3 regions of the Sphingobacterium sp. UBA1498 genome follow, and region 2 is predicted to be linked to each of the others. Evidence: riboswitches for the same ligand, from Rfam matches in the RefSeq annotation. Region 2 holds a riboswitch; each other region holds the start of a gene.

Region 1 (2,202 bases), on a different contig from region 2:
TAATTTCAGAAAAATGGTGGCCTAATGGGGCTTTGAGAAAAAAAACTGCCTCCCAAAAATCGGCCATAAAAGAAACTGTATGCTCGGAAATTCATGTCTAACACCTGTTAAGATCACAAACTTCAGAAAAACCATTTTTCCAAGTCGACCCGAAAAATTAGTCCCATAAAAAAAGCTGCCCTTGTCGGACAGCTTCGTTCTCAAAGATCTGCTTAACGTATTATCCATATAAGGAATCTTCAATTGCATTCCACAGTTGAATTCTTTTTTGCAGCGCAACTTTACTAATCTCCTTCATTTCCGTCCATTTAACCTCATCGTCCTTCGCAAGATCTGTTATCATCTGCATCGCCAATGGACCGTGTTCGTCGCCATCTAAATCAATATGGCGTTGAAAATAATAAATAAAACTGTCTAAATTGGCTGTAGGGAAATTCGCTTTAATTTCTTCCAAAATAGACGTAAACATTCCGGGGATGAGGTCTTCACGTCCAAAGGTAAATGCCGCCGCAATTTTATGCACTTCACCCTCAGCTATTACTTCGAATGTAAAATTCAGAAAATCTTTGATTCGCTTGTCCAATGTTGTCAATGCTATAGCATCGAATATATTATCCGATTTTTTGGCATTGGCAATAAATTTATTGATCAAATGGAGGTCGGCTCCCATAGCAGACATTGCGTCGAGATACATCTCAAAATGGCTTAATCGACGTCCATCGATATATTCATCCGACTCCTCTGCCAATACAATTTCATTAATCAAATAGCGCGTTGAAGGATGTTCACTGGCGAACCATGGAAGTGTGGTACAGGTTAATTTGATCTGTAAAGCTTTTAATAAAGACATAAAATCCCATACAGCATACACATGCCCTTCGGTAAAAGAACGTAAATTTTTGATCGTCTTTATTTTACGGTATAAAGGGTGTTGCAATAATACTTCGCGTTCGGTAGCAATGTATTCGTTAATTTCCGCAATTCTATTCATGCCGCAAAAGTATTGTGTTCTCTCTGCTTTTTAAAGTATTTTCGATGAGATTACAGTAACATGATAAATTTCCCAATCAGCTAACCGCTTTATACCCAAATTAAAGTCAAAGCGACCAGCTTGTTTTGCTGCTGTTTTCGGTTATCAGCGTTTAATAGCAGTAAAGACAAAAAAAATTTTATTATAAAAAAATAATCTACTATATTTGTAGAGTATTCAGAATTGCATGATGCAATACCAACCGAGTGAAGGCACCGCGGTGGTAAATTAATACGGGTTTCGACCAAAATAAACGTTATACAACGGTTATTTTCCCAAAGTAATCTGGATACAGTTTATGGTTTAATCCTTTAAATTTTTAAATTGTATGGCTACAACAACAAATCTTTACCAACACTTACTGGAAAAATTCAGTTATTATTCAACAGATGAACTGATCCAGCTCAACAACGACACCATTTTAGGACAAGGCTGGGGATCATCGAAAGCTACCTTCAGAACAGCTTTGATCAGTACATTCTCCAAAAGGGGGCTTGATCTTTCTAATATTATTTCCAAGGAAGACGGCTTTACGTCGGTGAAGCAGGTGCCTGTCCGTCTGGAACAAAATGTTTTGATTCCTTTACAGTAAAGCCCTATAAACGCAAAAAGAGTAGGCCTAGCCTACTCTTTTGTCAATGAGTGGTGATATCTTAATGTATGATTGAGCGAATGGGCTGTTTGTCGAGCGTCGTCTTTGTAGGACGAAAGATCGTCGCAATTTTGAATTTCTGCCACATCCACTTTCTTTCTTACTTTGCTGATGACCTGATTTAATTCCGATTTCCAGTTACCCGGATCGCCAAAATCGTCCATCCAATTTTTGTTGATAAACTTTTTGTAGTTCAAAAGCAAAATATACAATTCCTCACCACTACCGGCGCGATTGATTGACGTGCGCCAGTTCTCTAATTTTTCTTTAAAACTCATAACCAGCAATATATAAAAAAAATACGACTTGACCAAATATTCCCGATTTTTACCTTGCGTATTGACAAAGATCTGACAGTACAATCGCTTTTGCGTCGGAGTCGACAATTTCATAAAAACTGTTATCTTTATCACCGCAGCCTGAGCGCTTAAACGGTTGGAATTTAGTTGAAGACATAAGCATGCGAAATAATGACCTTCTATTTTCAATCGCATCAGTTCCAAGAAATAAATAATTAATT
Region 2 (2,202 bases):
AAACGGTATCCAGTTGGTTTTCACCACGGACAAGATCCAAATGTAAAGCATGAATAGGCAAATTAACCGCGATATCTTCGTTATCTTTTAACGCTTCGAAATAAGTGGTAGCGATTAATTTGATGTTTTTTGCTGCAGCAGCTAATTTTTCAAAAGTAGGCTGATATAGCGCTTTTACTTTAGCATCTAAATCCAATGCTAAGAACGGTTCGTCAATCTGAACATATTGCGCACCAGCTTCAGCTAGTTTAGACAATATTTGCTCATATACAGGGACAAGTTTATCCAATAAATCGATCCTGTCGAAGCCAGCTTCTTTTTCTTTACCGATCAATAGGTAAGTGATCGGACCAAGTAAAACTGGTTTAGTATCAATGCCCAATGATTTTGCCTCGTTGTATTCATTTAAGAATTTTTCAGAAGTCAATTTGAATTCTTGATCTTTTGTGAATTCTGGTACCATGTAGTGGTAGTTTGTGTCCAACCACTTGGTCATTTCCATTGCAGTTACGTCAATTCCTTCTTGTTGGAAACCGCGGGCCATTGCAAAATATAAGTCTAAGCTGTAGTTGTTGTCTACTTTATTCAATAAGGAATGGTAACGGGCAGGAATTGCACCAACCGTAAGGGTTAAATCCAATACTTGATCGTAAAAAGAGAAATCATTGGAAGGGATTAAATCTATTCCAGCATCTTTTTGTGTTTTCCAATTGCCTTCACGTATTTTTTTTGCGGTGTCCAATAATTCCTCAACAGAAGATTTTTTAGCCCAATAGGCCTCATTGGCTTTTTTCAATTCGCGGAACGCGCCCACACGAGGGTAACCTAAATTGTTAGTCAATAACATAATGAATGTTTTTAATATTTTTTTTCAACTATATTTCTTGCTAGAGAGAGAAGGACACACTAGAATTTGGTGACTTCGGCTTATCATTCCCATATACTAATGGGTAGAATTTAGCACCTTGTCAAGGGACAGGTTGCTAAGGCTTCATCGGGTCTATTCCCTCTGCCTTTCTCTATAAGCGATGCTAAGGTAGCGCAATTATTTTAAAAATGCAAATTTTTTATGAAAGTGCACCTATTTTTTATATTCTACTAAGAATGAAATTCTTTTTTTCTCTTCTTTTCATCGAATCATTCCTTTATTTCATAATTCAATGCATTACAGACAAAAAAATGGGAATGATCGTATGACTCATTCCCACTGTTTTTAGCTTACCAAAAGTTTGTAACCTTTTCCATGCACATTTACAATCTCAACTTTACTATCCTCTTTCAGGTATTTTCGAAGTTTACTGAGAAAGACATCCATACTTCTACCAGTAAAATAGTTGTCATCATGCCATATTTTTAATAAAGCCTCCTCTCTTGTCAATACATCATTTTTCTTTAGGCAGAGCAGGCGTAAAAGTTCAGCTTCTTTAGTCGATAGTTTCTGCATCTGCCCTTTATAGGAAATCTGCTGACTTGTGTAATCAAAGAAATAATCGCCAATTTCAAATTTGTCTGCAACTACCTCTTCTTCTTTATCCCGAACACTGCGTTTTAGCAGGGCATTGATGCGAAGTAACAATTCCTCAACCCGAAACGGCTTAGTGATATAATCATCCCCTCCAAGTTCAAAAGCTTCAGTTTTATCTTCCATCATACCTTTCGCTGTGGCAAAGATTATTGGAACAGTATTGTTTGTTTTTCTGATTTCACGTCCAACAGAGAAGCCGTCTTTCTTAGGCATCATGACATCGAAGATGCAGAGGTCATAGTTATTTTTCTTGAACTGGGATATTGCTTCATCACCATCTGTACATAGTGTGACGTCAAATTTTCCCTTTAATTCGAGATAGTCTTTTAAAAGATCCCCCAAATTAGGATCGTCTTCTGCTAATAATATCTTTTGCATAATGAATACTTTAATTTTAACGAATTCCCTTGATGCTGATAAATCAGCTTCCTCTACCTTTGAAATTCTTTTACAGAGGAAATATACAAAAAAGGAACCTTTTATTTTTTTGTAGGCAAAATTACTTCAAAGGTCGTGCCCTTATCTTTTTCGCTTTTAACCGTAATTTTTCCGTTCAGTCTCCTCAGAATATCTTGTACATAACTTAGACCAAGACCAAATCCTTTTACATTGTGGACATTGCCTGTCGGTATCCGGTAAAATTGGTCAAAAATCTTTTGCAGGTGATCTCGGCTCAT
Region 3 (2,202 bases), on a different contig from region 2:
TTATTTTCAAATTATCAACAAACGCCTATCTGATGATCTGCAAAGTTCGTTCGACATTCGACTGGCTCGGAAAAAAGCACAGACTGCCATGGCTCTCTTTTCCGATGCGATCAATCAAATGAAGAAGGAACCTGAACACAAGTGGGTAGACTGGTCCCATATCCATCATTTTCAAGCACTCTCCTATCGCATCAATTCGCATTTGGTTGGTCTCTCCATATCGTTAGGTAGAAAAGCGAATCACGACATACAACAGGGTATCCACTGCAGAATTGATGCTTTAAAACCCCTTTTAACCGACTTAGATCAGCTGGCAGAAAATATCAACTTAAGAAAACCATAAAGGCAAGCTATGTATTTATGTATCAATATTGAATAACAAATATGCGATTACAGCTCCCGAAGTAACGCTCTTTTAAGTAAAAAAAACGTATTTCTTTTGCTTTAATAAAAAAGAAGTTTATATTTGTGTCGTCTTCGAAAGAAGATTTCTAATCAACACCTTCCTTAATCAGTAGGTCTTGATTTATAAAGAAGTGGCGAGAGACTGGCTCAATGACCCACTGGCAACCTTCAATTTGCTTGAAAAGGTGCCAATTCCTGTCCAAAATAATATCGTTTTGGAGCATATAAATGATATAAGACAATGCTTATTAAATTACTGAAATCCATTAAAAATTCAGGTTCAATACAACTGAACCTTGCGAACAGCAAAAGTGTACTACATCGTAAAAAAGTATCGATGCGAATGCGTATGCATACACACTTCCCTGCTTGTTAAAAATCATTTCCTTTTTCTTGGATAACGATTTGACAGACCTTCCAAGTAGGTGTGTATGCTTCTCTTTTACCTTTACAAATTCTTTTTTGAAACCTTAAAATCTGATCTATTATGTCTTCTAACAAAAATTTGAAATTCGAAACACTACAGGTTCATGCTGGCCAAGTCGCTGATCCTACCACAGGATCCAGAGCAGTTCCTATATATCAAACAACATCTTTTGTCTTTGAAAATGCAGAACATGGGGCCAATCTATTCGCATTAAAACAGTTTGGAAACATTTATACCCGGATCATGAATCCAACTACGGATGTATTTGAACAACGGATTGCAGCTTTAGAAGGTGGTGTTTCCGCAGTCGCAGTTGCATCTGGTCAGGCAGCGCAGTTTATTGCATTAAATAATATTCTTGAAAGCGGTGACAATTTCGTTGCAGGGTCCAACTTATATGGAGGTACATTCAATCAATTCAAAGTTGCATTTAAACGGCTAGGTATTGAAGCTCGTTTTGCCACCGATGCTGAAGCTGATAAAATAGAAGCGCTCATTGACGATAAAACTAAGGCAATCTATGTCGAGACAATAGGGAACCCAAGCTTCAATATTCCTGATTTTGAAAAAATTGCCGCTGTAGCCAAAAAATACGATTTGCCATTAATTGTTGACAACACATTTGGAGCTGGGGGTTATTTATTTAAACCTTTAGAGTATGGCGCAAATGTGGTCGTTGAATCGGCAACGAAATGGATTGGTGGGCATGGAACAAGCATTGGCGGCGTCATCGTTGATGGAGGTAACTATAACTGGGGAAATGGGAAGTACCCACAATTTTCTGAACCATCTGAGGGCTATCACGGATTGGTCTTTTCAGATATTTTTGGTGAAAATGGCCCATTTGGCAATATACAATTTGCAATTCGCGCGCGTGTAGAGGGATTGAGAGATTTTGGACCAGCACTCTCTCCTTTCAATTCATTCTTGTTGTTACAAGGCCTTGAAACATTGTCTTTACGTGTACAACGGCATGTCGACAACACGTTGGAAATCGCTAGATGGCTTGAGGCCCACCCTCAGGTAGAAAAGGTAAATTATCCAGGATTAAAAAGCTCTCCAAGTTTCGCTAATGCGCAAAAATATCTTAAAAATGGGTACGGCGCAGTGCTTTCTTTCCAGCTAAAGGGCGATGCAGCACAGAAAGCCAATGACTTTATCGACAGTTTAGAATTAATCAGTCATTTAGCTAATGTAGGCGATACTAAATCGCTGATTATTCATCCAGCCGCAACGACCCACCAACAATTGAGTGACGAAGATCAAGCGCATGCGGGTGTGTTCAAAGGACTATTGCGCCTGTCAGTGGGAATAGAACATATTGATGACATCAAAGCAGATTTACAGCAAGCTTTTGATAAAATCAACTA

Evidence for each region. Region 2 has a riboswitch for S-adenosylmethionine ahead of metE (5-methyltetrahydropteroyltriglutamate--homocysteine S-methyltransferase). Riboswitches for the same ligand answer to the same signal wherever they lie in the genome.
Region 1: another riboswitch for S-adenosylmethionine. It lies ahead of B3139_RS16440 (5-oxoprolinase); the one in region 2 lies ahead of metE (5-methyltetrahydropteroyltriglutamate--homocysteine S-methyltransferase).
Region 3: another riboswitch for S-adenosylmethionine. It lies ahead of B3139_RS00595 (O-acetylhomoserine aminocarboxypropyltransferase/cysteine synthase family protein); the one in region 2 lies ahead of metE (5-methyltetrahydropteroyltriglutamate--homocysteine S-methyltransferase).

The regions. Positions count from the first base shown of each region.
Region 1 covers NZ_DCRG01000028.1:24,535-26,736, reverse strand. Annotated here, with positions in the region: gene B3139_RS16445 (DUF3050 domain-containing protein) at 221-991, opposite strand; SAM-I-IV-variant riboswitch at 1,199-1,292, shown strand; gene B3139_RS16440 (5-oxoprolinase) at 1,359-1,622, shown strand; gene B3139_RS16435 (hypothetical protein) at 1,655-2,074, opposite strand.
Region 2 covers NZ_DCRG01000014.1:8,831-11,032, reverse strand. Annotated here, with positions in the region: gene metE (5-methyltetrahydropteroyltriglutamate--homocysteine S-methyltransferase) at 1-847, opposite strand, end outside; SAM riboswitch class I at 925-1,028, opposite strand; gene B3139_RS08885 (response regulator transcription factor) at 1,214-1,903, opposite strand; gene B3139_RS08880 (sensor histidine kinase) at 2,005-2,202, opposite strand, start outside.
Region 3 covers NZ_DCRG01000001.1:146,398-148,599, forward strand. Annotated here, with positions in the region: gene B3139_RS00590 (FUSC family protein) at 1-343, shown strand, start outside; SAM riboswitch class I at 524-636, shown strand; gene B3139_RS00595 (O-acetylhomoserine aminocarboxypropyltransferase/cysteine synthase family protein) at 893-2,202, shown strand, end outside.